DNA from 3 places in the Mycolicibacterium baixiangningiae genome. Region 1 is predicted to be linked to each of the others. Evidence: predicted binding sites of a transcription regulator. Region 1 holds the regulator's gene; each other region holds the start of a gene.
What was found. The regulator LexA, encoded in region 1, represses DNA repair genes until DNA is damaged. The targets are predictions, from matches to a motif close to CGAACANNTGTTCG.
Positions count from the first base shown of each region.

Region 2: a site for LexA is predicted at 4,969-4,982, ahead of I7X18_RS09925 (HNH endonuclease signature motif containing protein). Genes of this name have one in related genera too.
Region 3: a site for LexA is predicted at 3,308-3,321, ahead of I7X18_RS21925 (error-prone DNA polymerase). Genes of this name have one in related genera too.

Region 1 is NZ_CP066218.1:3,606,915-3,614,139, forward strand. It holds gene I7X18_RS16935 (proteasome assembly chaperone family protein) at 48-1,091, shown strand; gene I7X18_RS16940 (alpha/beta fold hydrolase) at 1,143-2,165, shown strand; gene I7X18_RS16945 (PhzF family protein) at 2,201-2,887, shown strand; gene nrdR (transcriptional regulator NrdR) at 2,895-3,359, opposite strand; gene I7X18_RS16955 (LysM peptidoglycan-binding domain-containing protein) at 3,521-3,967, opposite strand; gene lexA (transcriptional repressor LexA) at 4,214-4,909, shown strand; gene I7X18_RS16965 (LGFP repeat-containing protein) at 4,917-7,004, opposite strand.
Region 2 is NZ_CP066218.1:2,102,545-2,109,769, forward strand. It holds gene I7X18_RS09905 (HpcH/HpaI aldolase/citrate lyase family protein) at 1-176, shown strand, start outside; gene pdhA (pyruvate dehydrogenase (acetyl-transferring) E1 component subunit alpha) at 281-1,354, shown strand; gene I7X18_RS09915 (alpha-ketoacid dehydrogenase subunit beta) at 1,356-2,408, shown strand; gene I7X18_RS09920 (dihydrolipoamide acetyltransferase family protein) at 2,405-3,550, shown strand; gene I7X18_RS09925 (HNH endonuclease signature motif containing protein) at 3,612-4,964, opposite strand; gene I7X18_RS09930 (pyrimidine reductase family protein) at 5,094-5,795, opposite strand; gene I7X18_RS09935 (flavin reductase family protein) at 5,798-6,295, opposite strand; gene I7X18_RS09940 (pyridoxamine 5'-phosphate oxidase family protein) at 6,371-6,808, opposite strand; gene I7X18_RS09945 (universal stress protein) at 7,049-7,225, shown strand, end outside.
Region 3 is NZ_CP066218.1:4,639,770-4,646,994, forward strand. It holds gene I7X18_RS21920 (TIGR03667 family PPOX class F420-dependent oxidoreductase) at 1-4, shown strand, start outside; gene I7X18_RS21925 (error-prone DNA polymerase) at 1-3,294, opposite strand; gene I7X18_RS21930 (FAD-dependent oxidoreductase) at 3,540-5,060, shown strand; gene I7X18_RS21935 (hypothetical protein) at 5,133-6,089, shown strand; gene I7X18_RS21940 (universal stress protein) at 6,086-6,973, opposite strand; gene I7X18_RS21945 (MaoC family dehydratase) at 7,065-7,225, opposite strand, start outside.

The sequences.
Region 1 (7,225 bases):
CGCGACGTTGAAGAGGCGTTGACACCGCGGCGAGGAGGCGAACCGACATGGCAGCACCAGAGCACCCGAGCACCCCCGAGCACCCGGACATCCCGCTCCCCGACACCCCCGAACAGCTGTATCAGCCCGAGCAGACCGGGATGTACGAGCTGGAGTTCCCCGCTCCGCAGCTGTCGGCGGCGGACGGCCGCGGGCCGGTGATGATCCATGCACTGGAAGGCTTCTCGGACGCGGGCCATGTCGTCCGGCTGGCGACCGCGCATCTCAAGAACAGCCTCGACACCGAACTGGTCGCGTCGTTCGCCATCGACGAACTCCTCGACTACCGGTCGCGACGGCCGCTGATGACGTTCAAGACCGACCACTTCTCGGCCTACGAGGAGCCCGAGCTCAACCTGTACGCCATGCACGACACCGTCGGGACGCCGTTCCTGCTGCTGGCGGGCATGGAGCCGGATCTGCGCTGGGAGCGGTTCATCACCGCGGTGCGGCTGCTGGCCGAGCGCCTCGGTGTCCGCCAGACCATCGGGCTCGGCTCCATTCCGATGGCGGTGCCCCACACCCGGCCGGTCACGATGACCGCGCACTCCAACAACAAAGAGCTGATCGCCGAGCACACCCCGTGGGTGGGCGAGGTGCAGGTGCCGGCGAGCGTGTCCAATCTGCTGGAGTTCCGGATGGCCCAGCACGGCCACGAGGTGGTCGGCTACACCGCGTACGTGCCGCACTATCTGTCCCAGACGGCCTATCCCCCGGCGGCCGAAGCGCTGCTCGCGGAGGTCGCCAAGACCGCCGCACTGCAGATCCCGCTGGCCGCGCTCGGCGAGGCCGGTGCCGAGGTGTACACCAAGATCAACGAACAGGTCGAGGGCAGCGTCGAAGTTGCTCAGGTGGTGACCGCACTGGAGCGCCAGTACGATGCGTTCGTCGCCGCTCAGGAGAACCGGTCGCTGCTCGCGCACGACGAAGACCTCCCCAGCGGTGACGAACTCGGCGCCGAATTCGAACGGTTCCTCGCTCAGCAGGCGAGCGAGAAGGACAAAGAGGACAGGTACCGGGACGGTTTCTCCGACGGCGAGGACCGTAGCTGACAGACCGCACGCCGCCGGCAGACCCCGGCCCGAGAGGACGAGGTTGGCGACATGACAGAGCGGACGCCCAACCTGCGCCCGGTGCGGGATGTGACGCCGACGCTGCACTACCGCACCATCCACGGCTACCGGCGGGCCTTCCGCATCGCCGGTGAGGGTCCGGCGATCCTGTTGATCCACGGCATCGGCGACAACTCCACAACGTGGAGCACCGTCCAGACCACACTCGCCCAGCGGTTCACCGTCATCGCACCCGACCTGCTCGGACACGGTAAGTCGGACAAACCCCGCGCCGACTACTCGGTCGCCGCCTACGCGAACGGGATGCGCGACCTGCTCAGCGTGCTCGACATCGACCGGGTGACTGTGGTCGGCCACTCCCTGGGCGGTGGGGTCGCCATGCAATTCGCCTACCAGTTCCCCCAATTCGTCGACCGGCTCATCCTCGTCGGCGCCGGTGGTGTCACCAAGGACGTCAACATCGCGTTGCGCGCCGCCTCGCTGCCGATGGGCACCGAGGCCCTCGCGCTGCTGCGGCTGCCGATGGTGTTGCCTGCGCTGCAGGTCGCCGGCCGCGTCGCGGGCACCATGCTGGGCACCACCAAGATGGGGCGCGACCTCGCCGAGATGATGCGCATCCTCGCCGATCTGCCCGAACCGACCGCGTCGTCGGCGTTCGCGCGGACCCTGCGCGCGGTGGTCGACTGGCGCGGCCAGGTGGTGACGATGCTGGACCGCTGTTACCTCACCGAATCCGTGCCGGTGCAGCTGATCTGGGGCAGCCACGATTCGGTGATCCCGGTGAGTCACGGCCGGCTGGCGCACGCCGCCATGCCCGGATCGCGGCTGGAGGTCTTCGAGGGCGCCGGGCACTTCCCCTTCCATGACGATCCGGACCAGTTCGTCGAGACCGTGCAGCGGTTCATCGATTCCACCGAACCCGCGACGCACGATCAGGAACTCCTGCGCCAGTTGCTGCGCACCGGACTGAGCGAATCGGCGATCACCGGATCCGTCGACACCCGCGTCGCGGTACTCGACGCGATGGGCAGCGACGAGCGCAGCGCGACCTGACCGCCGACGGCCGCCGAGCACGTAGCATCGGCGCCATGGCCATCGACGTCGAGGTGCTGCGCGTGTTCACCGACTCCGACGGGAATTTCGGCAACCCGCTGGGCGTCGTGGACGCCGCCACAGTCGATTCGGGCGACCGGCAGCGTATCGCCAACGAATTAGGTTACAGCGAAACGATTTTCGTCGACATACCGCGGAGCGGCGCGACGACCGCGCACATCAGGATCTACACGCCCGCCACCGAGCTACCGTTCGCCGGTCATCCCACGGTCGGCGCGGCGTGGTGGCTGCGCGAGAACGGACTTCCGGTGCGCACGCTGCAGGTTCCGGCGGGAATCGTGCAAGTCGGCTACGAGGGGGATGTGACCGTCGTGAGTGCGCGCTCCGACTGGGCGCCGGAGTTCGCGATCCACGATCTGGACTCCATCGAGGCGTTGGCCGCCGCCGATCCGGCCGACTATCCCGACGACACCCAGCACTATCTGTGGACCTGGACCGATCGCGAGGCCGGACACATCAGGGCCCGCATGTTCGCCGCCCATCTCGGGGTGCCCGAGGACGAGGCGACCGGCGCCGCCGCTGTGCGCATCACCGATTACCTGAGCCGTGACCTGACGATTGTGCAGGGCAAGGGGTCGGTGATCCACACGGTCTGGAGCCCCGAGGGTTGGGTGCGAATCGCCGGCCGCGTGGTCAGCGACGGCCGGCACCGCCACGGCTGAACCGCGGTCAGCCCGACGTCGTGACGTCGCGGTGTGCCCGCAGCGCTTCGATCTCGCGCTCGAAATCGGCTGCGGATTCGAAGGATCGATACACCGAGGCGAACCGGAGATACGCCACCTCGTCGAGGTCGCGTAATGGTCCGAGGATCGCCAGCCCGACCTCGTGACTGGGCACCTCGGGGGAACCCGTGGCACGCACCGCGTCCTCGACCTGCTGGGCGAGCAGGTTGAGGGCATCGGCGTCGACCTGGCGGCCCTGACAGGCCCGGCGCACGCCCTTGATGACCTTCTCGCGGCTGAACGGCTCCGTGACACCGCTGCGCTTGACCACTGCCAGCACGGCCGTCTCCACCGTGGTGAACCGTCGGCCGCACTCCGGGCAGGACCTGCGGCGTCGAATCGCCTGGCCTTCGTCGGTCTCCCGGGAATCGACGACACGGGAATCGGGATGGCGACAGAACGGACAGTGCATCACCGCTCCTTCGCCAGACCGTCGGGTACGCCCTTCGAACCTCTCCGAGCCTACCCGGGCGGCTGTGCCACCGCCGACGGCCGGGGCCCACGCCCAGCCCACACTCGGCGAGAGGAGCAGCACCGGTGCACCGCACCACGATTCACTGCCCACGATGCACGTCAGCCAACCGGGGCGATCAGCGTCTGGCCCGCGTCCAGCGCCGCGGAGTCCAGCCGGTTGAGCTCCCGGATCCGCTCGACGACCGCGCTCACCGGGGCGTCGGGAGCGACCCGCTGTGCCACCTGATGCAAACTCTCACCGGTCTGTACCTGCACCACCGCCAGTTCGGCGGGCACCGACTCCTGCTGTCCCGCCAGACCACCCAGGTTCGCCACCAGACCCAGCCAGACCGTGATGCCGCCGGCCAGCAGGGCCAGCAGCACCGTCGTGGCGGGTGTGATGGGCCGGCGCCGGTGCGAGGCGCGTGACATCAGCACTCCGTTGCCCCGGTGCCGAAGGGGCGCCCCGGAGGGCCGCCCGGCCCGCGGCCGCCGGGCATCAGACGTCCGGCGGACGCCGCCGGCAGCCGGATTCTGCTGGGTCTCCCTCACGTCGAGGATCGTCATGTGCGTGCCCTTTCTTCAGGTGGCGTTCGCCTGTGTGTTCGAAATATAGTCGATCAGGTGTTCGATGGATAGAACGTGTGATCGAACTGTTGCAGACGGTAAATGAGGGGTCCGACAAGTCGATTTCGACGAGTTCCTCCGACGAGTTCCCCGACAAGTCCCCGGACGACCACCTGCCCGTCCCGACCGCGACACGCCTCGAACACATGTTTGATCATCGGGCGGGAGGCGACTACATTCGGCCCCATGAGCGACGACAGCAGCGACACCCGGGTAGGCGGCGGGCGCCGGAGCACAGACGCCGGCCTGACCGAACGACAACGCACCATCCTCGAGGTCATCCGGTCCTCGGTGACCAGTCGCGGATACCCCCCGAGCATCCGGGAGATCGGCGATGCCGTCGGCCTGACGTCGACCTCGTCGGTCGCCCACCAGCTGCGCACCCTGGAGCGCAAGGGCTACCTGCGGCGTGACCCGAACCGGCCGCGTGCCGTCGACGTCCGGCTGTCCGACGAGCCGGCGACGCCCGTGGTCACCACCGACGTGGCGGGCAGCGACGCGCTACCCGAACCGACGTACGTGCCAGTGCTCGGGCGCATCGCGGCCGGCGGGCCGATCCTGGCGGAGGAAGCGGTCGAGGACGTGTTCCCCCTGCCGCGTGAGCTCGTCGGCGAGGGCTCGCTGTTCCTGCTCAAGGTCGTGGGTGACTCGATGGTCGACGCGGCGATCTGCGACGGCGACTGGGTCGTCGTGCGTCAGCAGAACGTCGCCGACAACGGCGACATCGTCGCGGCCATGATCGACGGCGAAGCCACGGTCAAGACCTTCAAGCGCACCCGCGGTCAGGTGTGGCTGATGCCGCACAACCCGGCGTTCGAACCCATTCCCGGCAACGACGCCGCCGTGCTGGGCAAGGTCGTCACCGTCATCCGCAAGATCTGACGCCCGCTCAGTCGCCGCGTACGAACCCGTTGGTCCGCGCGAATTCCTCACTGGCGAAGTAGATCTCGGCGACCACTTCGTCATAGCCACGGCTGCCGGGCGCCCAATACAGACCCGTCCGGGTGTCCGCCTTCACCGGGTAGCCGGCCGGCGCCGCACCCGAGTCGTCGACGGGCAGATGAATCGCGGTGCGGCCGGGGGTCGGCTCGTCGATCTCGATGGCCGCGTGCCGACCGCTGGGCGCGTCGTCGATGAAGACCCCCCCGACGAACGCCTCCGATGCGGGAGGCTCCGGTTCGAACGCGTCCGGTTCGAACGCGTCCGGTGCCAACGGTTCCGACAGCGCGGGCGCCGGCAACGAGGGCTCTTCCAGCGTCGACTGCGGATGCGGGTCATCCTCACCGTGCGGACTCTCGATGCGCGTCGGAGCGGTGTCGACCGAGTCGGGATCGTCCTGTCCGCCGAAGAGATCGTCGGCGCCCGCCGCCGAGCGCTGCTCCTCCGAGGCCGATTCGTCGGCCGATTCGTCCCGCAGGTCCCAGGGGCTGCCGGTCACCGGGGGGTCCGGCGGCGAATCGTGGAAGCCGACGGAGGTCACCGGCTCACCGTAGTTGTCGGGATAACGACGATGCTCATCTTCGGCGCCGCCCGGATCGGGCCGGTCCGTCTGCTGGTACAGCGCCCGGTCGAAGACATCCTCGTCGTCGCGGAAGCGGTCGTCCCCGCGCCCACGACGTCGCCTCCACAGCGCCGCACCCGCCAGCAGCCCGACGATGAGCAGCACCGGGATCAGGGCCAGCAGCCACCACCAGTTCCACTGCCAGCTGAGCCACTCGCCGCTGTCGTCGTCGGCCGAGGCCTGCGGATCTGCGGGCGCCTTCGGCACCTCTTCCCCGGGGACCTCGAGACCGGCGAGCTGAACGGCCAGATTCGCGGGCTCGGTGGTGAAGCGGCCGGTGGACCGGTCGTAGGACAGCACGCCGTCGCTGAATCGCTGGGTGACGACGTCACCGTTCTCGGTCTGATCGGCCACGGGTGCGCCGAGCGGGCCATTGGCGCCGTCGAGCTTGGACCACCCGGCATTCATCGCGCCGCGGACGATGACGGCACCGTAGTCCGGAGTCCAGAAGATGACCGGCTGGTCCTCCGCCGCGAAGGTGCTGATCCGGCTGTTGGACCCCAGTCCGCCGTCGGCTTCGCTGTTGGTCGGAAAGCCCAGGTCGCCTTCCGGTCCGCCCACGCTCTCGTACTTCTCGAGGACCTGACCGGTGACGACGTTCGCGCCGGTCTGCGGGGTGTAGAAGATCTTGCCGCCGGCGTAGTTCTGGCCTGCCCCGTCATCGCCGATCGGGTATTGCGACCCGTCCTTGGCGCCCAGCGGCCCGAGCGCACCTCCCGCGGCGCGCCGGGCGGCCGCGATCACCGACGTCGGGTCCTCCGGGATGGTCACATCCTTGAGTTGGTCGACGAGCTCCGGCGGAACCGTCGTGAACGTCTTGTCCCTGCGGTTCCAGGACAGCTGCCCTCCGGTGAACTTCTGTGAGACCACGTCGCCGCGGTACACCTCGTCCTCCGCGGGGACGCCCAGCACTCCCGCCGACCCGCCGAGCCGGTCCCACGCCGCGTTGAGCGCACCGCGCACGACCCGCGCACCCGTCGCCGGGGTCCAGAAGATCACCGGCTTGTCGGCGGCGGAGAAGGTCGCGTTGCGGCTGTCCGGCCCGACCCGTCCCGGGCCTTCGTCGATGGTCGGAAAGCCCAGGTCACTGTCGGCCGGGCCGCCGAGCGACTCGTACTTCTCGAGGACGGCGCCCTGCATCCAGTGGGCGCCAGTGGCCGGGGTGAAGAACATCTTGCCCGCCGCGAAGTTCTGGCCGAATCCGTCGCCGGCGGGGTACACACCGCCTTCGCGCACGCCGAGCGGGCCGGTGGGACCGCCGCTGCCGTCATAGGCCGCTGTGATCGCGTCATTGGCCTCGGTGGCCGGATCGGCCGCCGCCACGGGCGCGAACAACAGACCCGCCGCCACCACCACCGCCAGACCGACCGTCACGCGCGCCAGCGCCGTGTGCAGCAGGGTTCGCCGCCCGCTCATCGAACCTCCCGTATTCGGCGCGAAAGTGTCTCGAAAGTATCGCGCCAGCCAATCTTGTGTCAGTCGACGTCTATTTCGCGGACACGACAGGCAATTCTGGGGAAAATACTCACAAATCGGCCACGAGGTGGACGCATATCCCCTGTTTCGAGGATGCGTCGCGGTATCGCGACGCGATCCGCTGCCCGCTTCGCGGACCGGAGTGTGACGTCGTGCGGCCC
Region 2 (7,225 bases), 1.5 Mb from region 1:
CCGTGATCCGCGACAGCTACCGCCCCACCGATGAACAGGTCGACTGGGCCCGCCGCGTGCTGGACACGGCGCGCGATCAACGGGGCGTCTTCCAGTTCGAGGGCATAATGGTGGATGCCCCAGTGCTGAGACGGGCAGAGCGCATCGTCGCACTAGCGCCACACCCCGGCAGCTAGCCGACAACCCCTACACCAGGGGACCTGCTCCGACCGCCACACACTGAGCACCTCACGTCGTCGGACGGCCAAACATGCCGTCGATGCGACCAACAGGAGGCGGTATGGCAGGCGTTGATCTAGACCTCGTGCAGCTGGTGGGTGCCGACGGCACGCCGACCGCACAGTTCCGTGACAGCCGCGACCTGCCTCCTCCGGAAACCCTCAGCTGGCTCTACGAGACGATGCTCGTCACCCGCGACCTCGACACGGAGTTCGTGCATCTGCAGCGCCAGGGTGAACTCGCCCTCTACGCCTCGTGCCACGGCCAGGAGGCCGCCCAGGTCGGCGCCACCGCATGCCTGCGCAAGACCGACTGGCTGTTTCCGCAGTATCGGGAGATCGGCGCGTTCCTGCTGCGCGGGATTGCCCCGGCGCAGATGGCCGCGGTGTGGCGGGGTAAGTGGCACGGCGGCCTGGAATTCACCGCGAAGTGCTGCGCACCGATCTCCATCCCGATCGGCACCCAGGGGCTGCACGCGGTCGGCGCCGCGATGGCCGCCCAACGCCTCGGCGAGGACTCGGTGACCGTGGTGTTCCTCGGGGACGGGGCCACCAGCGAAGGCGACGTGCACGAGGCGATGAACCTCGCCGCGGTCTACCAGGTGCCGTGCGTGTTCTTCGTGCAGAACAACCAGTGGGCCATCTCGGTGCCGGTCGAGCGTCAGGTGGCAGGACCGTCGATCGCTCATCGAGCCGACGGCTACGGCATGCCGGGTGTGCGTGTCGACGGCAACGACGTGCTGGCCTGTTTCGCCGTGATGTCCGAGGCGGCCGCGCGGGCGCGGGGTGGCGGTGGGCCGACGCTCATCGAGGCGGTGACCTACCGGCTCGGGCCGCACACCACCTCCGACGACCCCAGCCGGTACCGCGACCAGGACGAGGTGGACCGGTGGCGCGCGCTGGACCCGCTCCCGCGATATCGCGCCTACCTGCAGGGCATCGGGGTATGGAGCGAACGCCTGGAGGAGCGGGTGGTCGCCAGGTCGAAACGGCTTCGCACAGAGCTGCGGGACGCGGTGGTGGGTGCGCCGGACTTCGATGTCGCCGACGTGTTCGACATGGTCTACCACGACATCACCCCGGATCTGGCCGAGCAGCGCGACCGGTTGCTCGCCGAACTGGCGAGGGAGGCGTGAGATGACGCAGCTGATCGAGCGGCCCGCCGGCGCCGGCGGCGATGACCAGCCGTTCTTTGCCGCCGTCCCCGCCGTCACCGAGCTGACGATGGTGCAGGCCATCAACCGCGCGCTCCACGACGCAATGGCCGCCGACGAGCGGGTGCTGGTGTTCGGTGAGGACGTCGCGACCCTGGGCGGGGTGTTCCGGGTGACCGAGGGGTTGGCCGGGACTTTCGGTGAGCAGCGGTGTTTCGACACGCCGCTCGCGGAGTCGGCGATCGTCGGCATCGCGATCGGGATGGCGATCCGCGGTTTCGTCCCGGTCCCGGAGATCCAATTCGACGGGTTCGCGGCGCCGGCGTTCGACCAGGTGGTCAGCCATCTCGCGAAGTACCGCATGCGGACCCGAGGCGACCTGGACATGGCGGTGACCGTGCGCATCCCGTCGTTCGGCGGAATCGGTGCGGTGGAACACCATTCGGAGTCGACGGAGTCCTATTGGCTGCACACTGCCGGTCTCAAGGTCGTGACGCCGTCGAGTCCGTCGGACGCGTACTGGTTGCTGCGGCATGCGATCGCGAGCCGTGACCCGGTGATCTACCTGGAACCCAAGCGCCGGTACTGGGCGCGCGAACCGGTGGACACCGCGCGGCCGGGTCTGCCGATCGGCCGGGCGGCGGTACGCCGGGAGGGCGCCGACGCCACGGTGCTCACCTACGGGCCGCTGGTGGCGACGGCGCTGGCGGCCGCCGAACATGCTGCCGCAGAGTCGGGCTGGTCGCTGGAGGTCGTCGACCTGCGCTCGCTCAACCCGCTCGACTTCGAGACGGTGGCCACCTCGGTGCGCAAGACGGGGCGTGCGGTGGTGATGCACGAGGGTCCACGGACGTTGGGTTTCGGGGCCGAACTGGCCGCGCGGATCTCCGAGGAGTTGTTCTACGACCTGGAGGCACCGGTGCTGCGCGCCACCGGATTCGACACCCCGTATCCGCCGGCGCGGCTGGAGAAGCTCTGGCTGCCGGGTGTGGACCGATTGCTGGACTGCGTGCAGCGGACGTTGGAGATGCCATGAGCGTGCAGGATTTCCTGGTACCGGACCTGGGTGAGGGTCTGCAGGACGCGACGATCACCTCATGGGCGGTCGATGTCGGCGACGAGGTTGAACTGAACCAGACGCTGTGCACGGTCGAGACGAACAAGGCGGAGGTGGAAATCCCGAGCCCGTATGCGGGCCGGATCGTCGAGCGTGGGGGAGAAGAGGGGCAGACGCTCGATGTGGGCTCTCTCCTGGTACGGATCTCCAGCTCCCAAGCTGTTGGCACGCAGCGTAAACCGGTGCTGGTCGGGTACGGCGCCGATGATGCGATGGATTCGAGTCGGCGATCTGCAGGGCGGCCGCGAGCCAAGCCGCCGGTGCGCAAAATGGCGGCTGAGTTGAACGTCGATCTGGCCGCGGTGAGCGGTTCGGGTCCGGACGGGGTGATCACCCGCGAGGACGTGCAGCGGGTGGCGGGCCCAGCGAACGTGGACACCACGGCGGTACGCGGGGTCCAGGCCGAGATGGCACGACGAATGGCGTTGTCGCGCCGCGAGATTCCGGATGCGCATGCGAGTGTCACGGTAGACGGCAGCGCGCTTCTGCGGCTGCGGGACCGGCTGCGCGACACGGATGTTCCGATCACGCCGTTCGTGCTGGCACTACGGCTTCTGACGGTGGTGTTGAGGCACCATCCCGCGCTCAACGCGACATGGATCGAGACGGCGGATGGGCCGCAAGTGCACCGGCACAGTGCAATTCATCTGGGCGTCGGGGTGGCTGCCCCGCGTGGGCTGTTGGTACCGGTGATCGCCAACGCGCAGGACAAGACGACCCGCGAGCTGGCGGCCGCGGTGGCGCGACTGGTGGAAGAGGCGCGTGCGGGACGGGTGCGGCCCGCCGAGCTGTCGGGGTCGACGTTCACCGTGTCGAACTTCGGTGCTCTCGGGTTGGACGAAGGCGTGCCGGTGATCAACTATCCAGAGGCCGCGATTCTCGGGATGGGGTCGCTGAAGCCCAGGGCGGTAGTGGTCGACGGGGAGGTGGTCGCCCGCCCGACGATGACGCTGACCTGCGCCTTCGATCACCGGATCGCTGACGGGGCCACCGTGGCGGCGTTCCTGGGTGAGCTTCGGGAACTCGTCGAGACGCCTGAAGTAGCGCTGCTCGACCTGTGACGGCACGGGCGAGCGCAGGGCGACGAAATCGTCGACCTGTATCCGCACGGCGCCAGACCAGCTATTCGGGCTCGTCATTCTCGCCGTCCGGGTCTTTGTGGTCGGTGAGGTAGCGGTGGGGGTGGAAGTAGTTGTTGACTCGGGGTTGGCCGGTGTCGAGGTGTTTGGGGGGGATCCAGTGGGTGCGGCCGTTGCCGGGGCGCACGGTGGTGTATCCGGTTTTCTCGACCATGAGGTTGCCGGGTTGGCAGGCCAGGGTGAGGTCGGGGATGTCGGTGCGCCCGCCTTTGGCGTGGTCGTGGGTGTGGTGGGCTTCGGTCCAGTAGAACGGCACGGTGCAGTGGGGGTGGGTGCAGCCGCGATCCCGTGCGAACAGGGCCAATCTCTGGGCGGTGGTGGCGTTGCGGCGGGCGCGGCCGAGGTAGAGGATTTCTTCGGTGTGGTCGTCGAACACCGCCAGGTAGTGCCGTGATGTCGCGGCCATCCGGATCAGATCCCGGATGGGGAGTTTGTTGCCGCTGCCGGTGTCGGCCCACCCCGCGGCACGTTCGAGTTCGTTGACGGTGGTGGTGGCGACGATGGTGGCGGGTACCCCGGCGATCTGTCCGAGGGTCCCGGATTCCACGGTGTCACGCAGGACCCGTTTCAGCGCGTCGTGGTGGCGTTGTTCGGGGGTGCGGTCATCGCGTCCGGTGTGGGTGTCGTCGTGGGGCAGGTTGACCCCGGGGGCGGCGTGTTTGGCGGCGGCCACATCCCATAGGGCGCGGGTTTCGGCGTCGATGTAGCCCTCGACGCGGCTCATCCCATCGGATTGTTGGGGTCCGACTTTGAATTCGCGGCGACGTCGTTGAGTTGCGTAGTCGGGTTCGGTGCCGTCCTGGTCGATGAAGTCCAGCAGGGCTTTGGCGGCCTTCTTGAGCTGGTCGGGTCGCAACTCCTTCGCGTGGCCGACCAGGGTGTGTTCGTAGTCGTCGCGGCGGGCGAAGGACACCCAGACGGGGAGTTTCTTGACGAACTCCTGGATGACGCGCACATGGGCGTGCCCGATCTCCCCGCGGGCCACCGCAGCGGCCGTGCACGCGAGTTCGGTGCCCACGCGTTCCCCGGTCAGGGTGTAGCGCGGTCCGAGTTGGCGGGCGTCGGTGAGGCGTTCACCGGCGTCTTTCTCCGAGATCCGTAACCGGTCGGCGAGCAGTTTCTTCATCGACGTCGCACCCAGGTCGTGGGGGTTGGCTTCCTCGACCAGCCGCGCGGTCAACCGGTGTTCCACGCTGGGCACCGCCCACACGGCCTGCTTGATCCGATCCAACTCCGCCACCATCTGGGGGCAGGTCAGGTCAGCGATGGAGGCGACCTGCAGATCGCCGACGGCCGCCATGAGGCGATCGACCGTGGTGCTGAACTCCCCATCCATACATCGAACACTAGTTCGAACATCCGACAACAATAGCTGAGTTGTGACCACTGTGACCAAAGAGGCACAGGTTGTTCAACAGCCTGCCGGGAGGATGCGCAAAACTGCTGCGTCAGTGGACCGGCATCGTCATCGACGACGCGAGTATTTGAGATACAGGTAGTCGGCGTGGGTGAGCGCGTGGTCGAGGCGCATCGTCCGCGGTGATGTCAGCGCACCGCTTCCGCGGCCGATGTCCTGGACACCGGCGAGCGTCGGCGACAGCGTCACGCAGATCTCGTCCACCACATCAGCGGCGACGAGTTCGTCCAGCAGCGTCGGGCCGCCTTCGCACAGGACACGTGGACACCCGCGCTCCCGGAACTGAGCCACCACATCGGACACGTCGACGGTGTGCTCGCCGGCGATGAGGACGTCGCGCCGCTCATCGGCCGTCAGCCGGTGTTCGTCGGCCGCGCGCTGCGTGGTCACCAAGATCGGCCGCTGCGTGGGATCGGCGAACAGCGAATCGGGCAGGACGCCGGACAGGCTGACGACGGCGATCGGCGGGATCGGTCGGCCGGACGACCAGCTGCGCGACTTCGCGTTCGCCCGCACGGGACCGTAGTGCTCGGCGCGCACGGTTCCGGCCCCGACCAACACCACGTCGGCGAAGCCCCGGAGTTCGCGGAGTAACGCCTGATCGAGCGGATCGGACAATGGGCCGGCCCGTCCGGCGAAAGCGGCGGCGCCGTCAGCGCTGAAGATCATGTTGGCCCGCACGCCAGCGGGAGATGTGCGGTAGTACTCGAGCAACTCGTCGAGGTCGGCGACGGCTGCGAGGTGCACCACGGCTATGCCTCGTGTCCAGGGGTGAGGTCGCGGACGTCGGCGAAGGTGGTCCAGTCCGTGAAATCGTCGGGTGCCTGACCCGCGATCGGCTCGAGGAGGTGACCGACGTGATCGCCGACTTCGAAGCGGCGGTCGATTCGCCCGACGAACCAGGCCCCGGCGTCGTCGAGAATGGGCATGCCTTCGGGCCCGCTGTGCCACTTGCAGCGGTCGAATTTGTTGATCTCGTCGCCGGTTTCACTGCCGAAGAGGCGTGCCAGGTCGATGTGCTCACGCGAGACGACGTGGACGGCCAGGTGCGTCGCGTCCCGGGCCACCCGAAAGGTGAGGTTGCGCTTGGACAGCCCGATCAGGAAGCGCGGCGGGTTGATGCTCGTCTGGCTGGCGAAGCCGACCAGACATCCCGACATGGCGTCGCCGGCGCGGGTGGTGACCACGAACATGGGGTAATCCAGCAGCCCCACGAGCGCCTCGAACGATTCCGCTCCCGATTCCGGCATTGTCACAGTGTCCCTGGCGCGAGGTCGTGACGCAGACCCACCCAGGCCGAAACCGGCAGAACGCCGCAGTGTGCGCTATTCGTCCACGCCTTGGTAGTGCGGAAGTCCCGCCTCACGGAAGCGGCGCCCGGTCATCTTCTGCGCCTCGATGCGGATGAAGTGGTCGCGCCGACCGTCCACCCACGGCTGCAGGAAGGTTCCGGACACCTCGACCAGTTCGTCGACGTCGGTGATGGGATGTGCCGTTCCGACGATGGTCACACTCCACCCCGTGCGCAGATCCGCGTCGAGCTCGTCGGCCTCGAACGCTACGACGGAATTCTCGTTGGCGGCCGCGAGCTTTGCGCCACCGGCCACCCGGATGATGACGTCGTCGCGCTTCATCCGGAAGTTGACCGGCTGTACGGCGGGCAGACCCTCCTCGGTGAACACCAGGCGGCCCACCCGTACTCCCTGCAGAAGGTCAAGACACTGCCTGCGATTGAGGACGTCGAGTTCGTGTCCCTTGGGCATGGTGATCGATCTCCCTGTGCGAGTGGAGCGGCATTCGGTTGGCGTGACTGCGTGCGCCAGTGTCCGCCCCGCGGTGCCGTCGCGGAAGGGGCAGTGGTGTCTTCGTCGCCGGATTCCACAGAATTTCCAGGAGTCCAAAGTCCCTACGCCGTTCCTGGTCGCCAGCCCATACTAAAGACATCCAAGGCGTCAACGGTGACGACTCGAAGGGTGCTCCGAGGAGGCCCGGAAAGGACAATGATGTCCACTGCGCTCTCACCCGGCATCGTCGTGGCGGTCGACGGGTCCCCGGATTCTTCTGCCGCCCTGCGCTGGTCGGCGCACGAGGCGGCATTGCACCGGCTCCCCCTTCTCCTCGTGCATGTGCTGTCCGCGGACGTGACGGTTGCCTGGGCGACCGCTGTTCCGGCTGTACCG
Region 3 (7,225 bases), 1.0 Mb from region 1:
CTAGCGGAAGTCGCGCGACCTCGACCCGACCCGCATGTCGAGCGCGCCCAGCCGGTCGGCGACGACGGTGACCGCACCGGTGGCGTTCTGCACGATTCCGCGGATCACCATCGCAGGCGCCGTCTGGGCCAGGCGGCGTTGGCGCGACCAGAGTTGCGGTGAGCACACCACATTCACCATTCCCGTCTCGTCCTCGAGGTTGAGGAACGTCACGCCCTGCGCGGTGGCCGGACGCTGCCGATGGGTCACGGCGCCGGCCACCAGCACCCGGGTGCCGTCGGGCACCTCCAGCAGCCGGCCCGCGGGCACGACGCCCATCGCGTCGAGGTTTTCGCGTAGGAACTGGGTGGGATAGCTGTCCGGGGACACCCCGGTGGCCCACACGTCGGCGGCGGCGAGTTCCAGCTTGCTCATTCCCGGGAGCGACGGAATCTGCCCTGCGGACCCCACCCCCGGTAGCCGGTCCGGCCGTTCCGCGGCGGCCGCACCCGCCGCCCACAGCCCCTCGCGGCGGGTGACGCCGAAACAGCCCAGCGCCCCCGCGGTGGCCAGCGCTTCGGTCTGCGGCACCGACAGTTGCACCCGGCCGGTCAGGTCCAGCAGGTTCGCGAACGGGCCGTTGGCCTTTCGCTCTTCGACGATGTGCTCTGCGAGGTCGTCGCCGATGTGGCGGACCGCACCGAGGCCCAACCGCACCTCGGTGCCGACGTTCTCCAGCGTGGCGTACGCCAGGCTGGCATTGACGTCGGGCCCGTGCACGATCACGCCGTGCCGGCGCGCGTCGGCCACCAGCGACTGCGGTGAGTAGAAGCCCATCGGCTGCGCCCGCAGCAGCGCCGCGCAGAACGCCGCCGGGTGATGCAGCTTGAACCACGACGAGTAGAACACCAGCGACGCGAAGCTCAGTGAATGACTCTCGGGGAAGCCGAAATTCGCGAACGCCTCCAGTTTCTCGTAGATGCGGTCGGCCACGTCGCCGGTGATGCCGTGCCGCTGCCGCATCCCGTCGTAGAACCGACCCCGCAGACGGCGCATCTTCTCCGTCGAGCGTTTCGACCCCATGGCGCGGCGCAGCTGGTCGGCCTCGGCGGCGGTGAACCCGGCACAGTCGACGGCGAGTTGCATCAACTGCTCCTGAAAGAGCGGAACCCCCAGCGTCTTTCGCAGCGCGGCCTCCATCGAGGGATGGTCGTAGGTGACCTCCTCTTCGCCGTTGCGCCGTTTGATGTAGGGGTGTACCGACCCGCCCTGGATGGGCCCGGGCCGGATCAGCGCCACCTCGACCACCAGGTCGTAGAACACGCGGGGTTTCAGCCGCGGGAGCGTGGCCATCTGCGCGCGGGACTCCACCTGGAACACCCCGACCGAATCGGCCTTCTGCAGCATCTCGTAGACGGCGGCCTCCGACAGGTCGAGCTTCGCCAGGTCGACGTCGAGGCCCTTGTGCTCGGCCACCAGGTCGATGCAATAGTGCAGCGCCGAGAGCATGCCAAGCCCGAGCATGTCGAACTTCACCAAACCGATTGCCGCACAATCGTCTTTGTCCCACTGCAGCACGCTTCGGTTGGCCATGCGGGCCCACTCGACCGGGCACACGTCGGCGATCGGCCGGTCGCAGATCACCATGCCGCCCGAGTGGATTCCCATGTGCCGCGGCAGGTTCGAGATCTGCAATGCCAGGTCCACCACCGGCTCGGGGATGCCCTCGATGTCCGGCGAGTCGGCCAACCCGTTCCACTTGCTGAGCTGTTTGCTCCAGGCGTCCTGCTGGCCCTGGGAGAAGCCGAGCGCGCGGGCCATGTCGCGGATGGCGCTGCGGCCGCGGTAGGTGATCACGTTGGCGACCTGGGCTGCGTAGTCACGGCCGTAGCGTTCGTAGACGTACTGGATCGCCTGCTCGCGCAGGTCGGATTCGATGTCGACGTCGATGTCGGGTGGCCCGTCGCGGGCCGGGGACAGGAACCGCTCGAACAGCAACTCGTTGGCGACCGGGTCGACGTTGGTGACCCCGAGTGCGTAACAGACCGCGGAGTTGGCCGCCGACCCCCGGCCCTGGGCCAGGATGCCGTTGTCCTTGCAGAACCGGGTGATGTCGTGGACGACGAGGAAGTAGCCGGGGAACGTGAGCTTTTCGATGATCCGCAGCTCGTGCTCGATCTGGGCGTAGGCCTGCGGCGCCCGTTCCGGTGAACCGTAGCGATCCCGGGCGCCGAGCATCACCAGGTGGCGCAGCCAGCTGTCCTCGGTGTGCCCGGACGGCACGTCGAACGGCGGCAGCTTCGGGGCGATCAGCGCCAACCCGAACGCGCACTGCTCCCCCAGATCCGCGGCGGCGGTGACCACCTCGGGGCGATGGGCGAACAACCGGGCCATCTCCTCCCCCGAGCGCAGGTGTGACCCGCCGAGCGGGGCGAGGTAGCCGGCGGCCTCGTCGATCGAGTTGCGGGCCCGGATCGCGCCCATCGCCATCGCCAGCCGTCCGCGCGACGGCTCGGCGAAGTGGGCGGCGGTGGTGGCGACGATGGCGAGACCGAAGCGCGGGGCCAGCTCGGCCAGCGCGGCATTGCGCTCGTCGTCGAGGGGGTGGCCGTGGTGGGTCAGCTCGACGCTGATCCGGTCGCGACCGAACCGGTCGACCAGATCGGCCAGCGCCGCTTCGGCCGCTTCCGGTCCTCCATCCGAAAGCGCCTGCCGGACATGACCTTTACGGCATCCGGTGAGGATGTGCCAATGCCCTCCGGCGGCTTCGGTGAGCGCGTCGTAGTCGTAGCGCGGTTTACCCTTCTCCCCACCGGCCAGATGGGCTTTGGCGATCTCACGGGACAGCCGGCGGTAGCCCTCCGGCCCGCGGGCCAGCACCAGCAGGTGGGGTCCCGGCGGATCGGGCACCTCGGTGCGCGCGATGTTGCCCAGCGACAGCTCGGCACCGAACACCGTCTGCATATCTAGTTCCTTGGCCGCCTCGGCGAACCGGACGACTCCGTAGAGCCCGTCGTGGTCGGTCAGCGCGATGGCCCGCAGATCCAGGCGGGCGGCCTCCTCGACGAGCTCTTCCGGGGTGCCGGCGCCGTCGAGGAAGCTGTACGCCGAATGCGCGTGCAGTTCGGCGTAGGGCACCGCGCCACCCGACCGCGGCAGATCCGGCGCCCGATAGGCACCGCGCTTACGCGACCACGCCGGGCTGTCGCCGCCGTCACCGGGGGGTTCGACGGGTGATTCGCCGGCACGGCGGGGCTTGCTGGTGAGCACCCGCTCCATCTCCGACCAGCTCGGAGGTCCGTTGAACCAGCTCACTTCTCGAGTGTATCGAACATGCGTTCGATGCGTGCGTGCGAGTTCTACACCAGGGCTGCGCTCGGCGGCGACCAACGACCCTGACGTAGGAATCGATGCCCGGCGCAGGCCCGGATACGCGAAAGGAAGGAGACGCGGCTCCTTCCCACTCTCAATCTATAGCGCACCCGGGGGCTTGCGGCAAGACCCGGGGTATGCCGCACACTCGCTGGCCGAACCCTTTGACCAGCGGAAATGGAGTAAGAGTGACAGATACCGACGTGATCGTCGTGGGCGCAGGTCCGACCGGTCTGATGCTGGCCGCCGAACTGCGTCTCGCCGGAGTGGGGGTGGTGGTGCTCGAGCGCCGGCCCCGGATCAACGAGGTCGCGAAGGCCGGCGGTCTCGGTGGACAGATCCTGCACGTGCTGCGCTATCGGGGACTGCTGGAGCGATTCGAGGCGGCAAGCGGCCTGCCGCGTCCCACGCCCCAATTCCCGTTCGGCGGCCTGCACGTCGACTTCACGCGTCTGGCGGAGCCGCCGATGGAGGCACTGCTTCTCCCGCAACCCCGCATCGAGGCCGTGCTCGAGGAGTACGTGCGTGAATGCGGCGCCGACGTCCGCCGCGGTCACGAGGTGCTCGGACTCGACGAGGATCCGGCCGAGGTGAGCGTGGACGTACGCGGGCCGGACGGTGTCCACCGGGTGTCCGCGCGCTACGTGGTGGGTTGTGACGGTGTCCGTAGCCGTATCCGCGATCTGGCCGGCATCGCCTTTACCGGTGTCAGCTATCCGGAGGTCAACCGCCTCGCCCACGTGACCCGGCCGCCGTCGGTGTCACTGCGCGAGGACGGCGATTACGAGGCGCCCGGCATCGGACTGTTGCGTTCCGGCTACACCCAGACCGACCACGGGATGTTCGCGATCGCCTCGATGACCCCCGACGAGCTGACGGTGTACACGAGCGAGGAGGATCCGGACACCTACGACGACGAGATCCCGATGACGGTGACCGAACTCGCGGACAGCATCCGCCGCGTGCTCGGAGCGGATCTTCCGCTGGGAGAGCCGATCACCATGACGCGCTTCACTTATCACGCCCGCCACGCCGAGCGGTACCGCGCCGGACGGATCCTGCTCGCCGGCGACGCCGCCCACCGGTTCTCCGCCGGCGGCGTGGCCGTCAACGCCGGGATGCTCGACGCGGTCAACCTCGGCTGGAAGCTCGCCGCGGACGTCGCGGGCTGGGCGCCGACGGGTCTGGTGGACACCTATCACGACGAACGTCACCGCGCGGGTGCACGCACCCTGATGCACACCCAGGCGCAGGTTGCGCTGCGCCGTGGCGCCGACCCGGCCGCCGAGGCGCTGCGCGAACTCCTCGGCGAACTCCTCCTCGACGAGGACCCGGTGCGCCGCATCGGCCGCCTCATCGCCGGCAGTGACGTCACATATCCGACGCCCGGTCTCGACCAGCACCCGTTGGTCGGCACCTTCGCGCCCGATCTCCCGCTGCGCACCGCGGAGGGCACCACAACGGTCGCGACGCTGATGCACACCGCCCGGCCGGTCCTGCTCGACCTTGCCGACCGGCAGGCGCTGCGCGAGACCGCCCGCGGCTGGCAGGACCGCGTCGAGATCGTCACCGCCCGAACCGATCCGCGGCCCGCGGATGCTCTCCTGATCCGTCCGGACGCCCACATCGCCTGGGCCACCGATGTCGGCGAGCCCCACGACACCGCCGGGCCGGCACTGCGTGACGCACTCACCTACTGGTTCGGGTGACGCGAACGGGCTGCGCTGCTGAATGCCGCGGCGACCTCTACGATGTCCTTGCCTATGAAAGGAAATCGGGGGATGGCATCACAGAAGTACATCGGCTATGTCGGTGGATTGGCGGTCGCAGTCGGGGTGGGTGCCGCGGTCGCGGTCGCCGGCCAGGGCATCGCCCATGCGGAGACGGAGTCGGCATCGAGCGCGTCGCAGCCGGCGGGCGCGGCGAACACCGGCCCGAAGAAAGACGACACAGCCGACAAGGCGGATGAGTCTGACGACAAGGCGGAGTCTGACGACAAGGCGGAGTCCGACGACAAGGCGGAGGCCGAGGAGAAGTCCAGCGACGCCAAACCGTCGCTGACCAAGAAGCTCCGGCAATCCGCCCAGCAGTTCGAAGCCGAGCAGATCGAGAAGCTGCGCAGTGTGTTCACGCCGCGCGGGGTCGATCAGTCGGAGCCGACGCCTAAGCGCGACAACGCTTCTGAGAACGAGTCGACAGACGAGGTGGCCGAGGCCGGCATCGCCGAGAAGGCGGCCCAGGACCCGGTCGACGAACCCGTCGACAAGCCGGTGTCGCTGGCCGCGGAACCGGTGCCGTGGAGCCCCGACCCCTTCCGGCCCGAAGATCCTGATCCCGACGACATGCCCGCAGCGGTGCTCGCCCTGCGGGACGCGATCCTGCGCGCACCCATCGACCCGAGAGTCAAGCCGGTGATCCGCGAGGGCATCGAACTGGCGTACCGGATCAGCCAGGTGGCGCCGGTGGCCAACGTACCGGTGCCGGTGTACAAGATCATTCCGGCGCTCGCGGAAGCCGCCCAGGGCAACAAGGCCGGCGCGCAGGTCATCGTCAACCAACTGCTGTTGACCACACAGCCGGTGGCGCTGCTGTACTACGGCTACGACCAGATCGCCGACCTGCTCAACATGGAGTACGAGGCGCGTGACCTCAAGCAGGAGTTCTACCGCACCGCGTGGGACACGGTCGATCCGCTGGCACTGCTGCACATTCGGGGCCAGCACGGCCTTCGCAGTTAGGAAAGGCCTTCGGCGGCCGGCTGATCCCGTGGTGTCACCACCATCGGGACGTCGAGCACGCGCAGCATCTTCGCCGCCGTCGACCCGAGAAACAGCCGCGGCGGTGCGCTCAAGCGGCTCGAGCCGACCATGATCATGTCGCCGTCGTGCCATTCCAGCTTGCTCACCGCATCCTCGACACCGCGGCCGTCGACGACCGTGGAGGTGACCGGAATACCCTCAGGCAGGCTGCTTTTGGCGGTGTCCAGCGTGCGGGCCGCGTGTTCGAGAGCTCGCTGGCGCACCGCGTCGGTGTCGCCGCGCAGCACTCCGAACGTCGGGTCGAGCGCCACCAGTGAGACCAGCCGCAGCGGAGTGCCTGCCGCCGAACTGAACCGGACGGCGTGCTCGAGCAGCAGGTCGGCGCCTTCCCGGCGGCCGATCGCGCACGTCACCTCCCGCACGCGGGTGACCGGGGAATCGCGAATCCCGCGCGGCGCCACCGCGACGGGCATCGGCGCGGAGTGCAGCAGCTGGTTGACCACGGACCCCAGTGAGTAGCTTCCCGCCAGGCCACCGCCCGACCCGCCCACCACGATCGCGTCGGCGCCGAGCCGGCCCGCCTCGCGGATGAGCCCGTCGGCGTACGAGTCGGCGAAGGCGATATGGCTGTGGGCCGACACGTCGGCGGGCACCGTCGACAGCGCATCGGTCAACCACTTCCGCGCCTGGCCGATCAGCAGATCATCCTGGCCACCGGTCGGAACCATGGCGGGCAGCGTCCGATCGGATGGGACCACGACGCACACGTCGAGATCCGCTCCGAGTGTGCGGGCCAGGCGCACGCCGAGCGCGAGCGCGTCCGCGCCACCGGGTGTGGCGAGATAACCGACGACCAACCTCATGTCCGAACCACCGCCCATCTCGCACGTCCGGCGGACGCTGCGGGTTCCAATCCTGTCAATCCGGCGGCGATCTCACCACCGCTTCACGAAATCAAGGTCGATAGTGCGCGGTACCGTCCTCGAGCACCAGCCGCGCATCGGACCCGTCCGGTGCGGCGGCCTCGGTGCGGAACACCGCCTCACCGTCAGCGGTCCGCCAGATCGACGTCGTCAGAGTCTCGCCGGGGAACACCGGCGAGGTGAAGCGGGCGC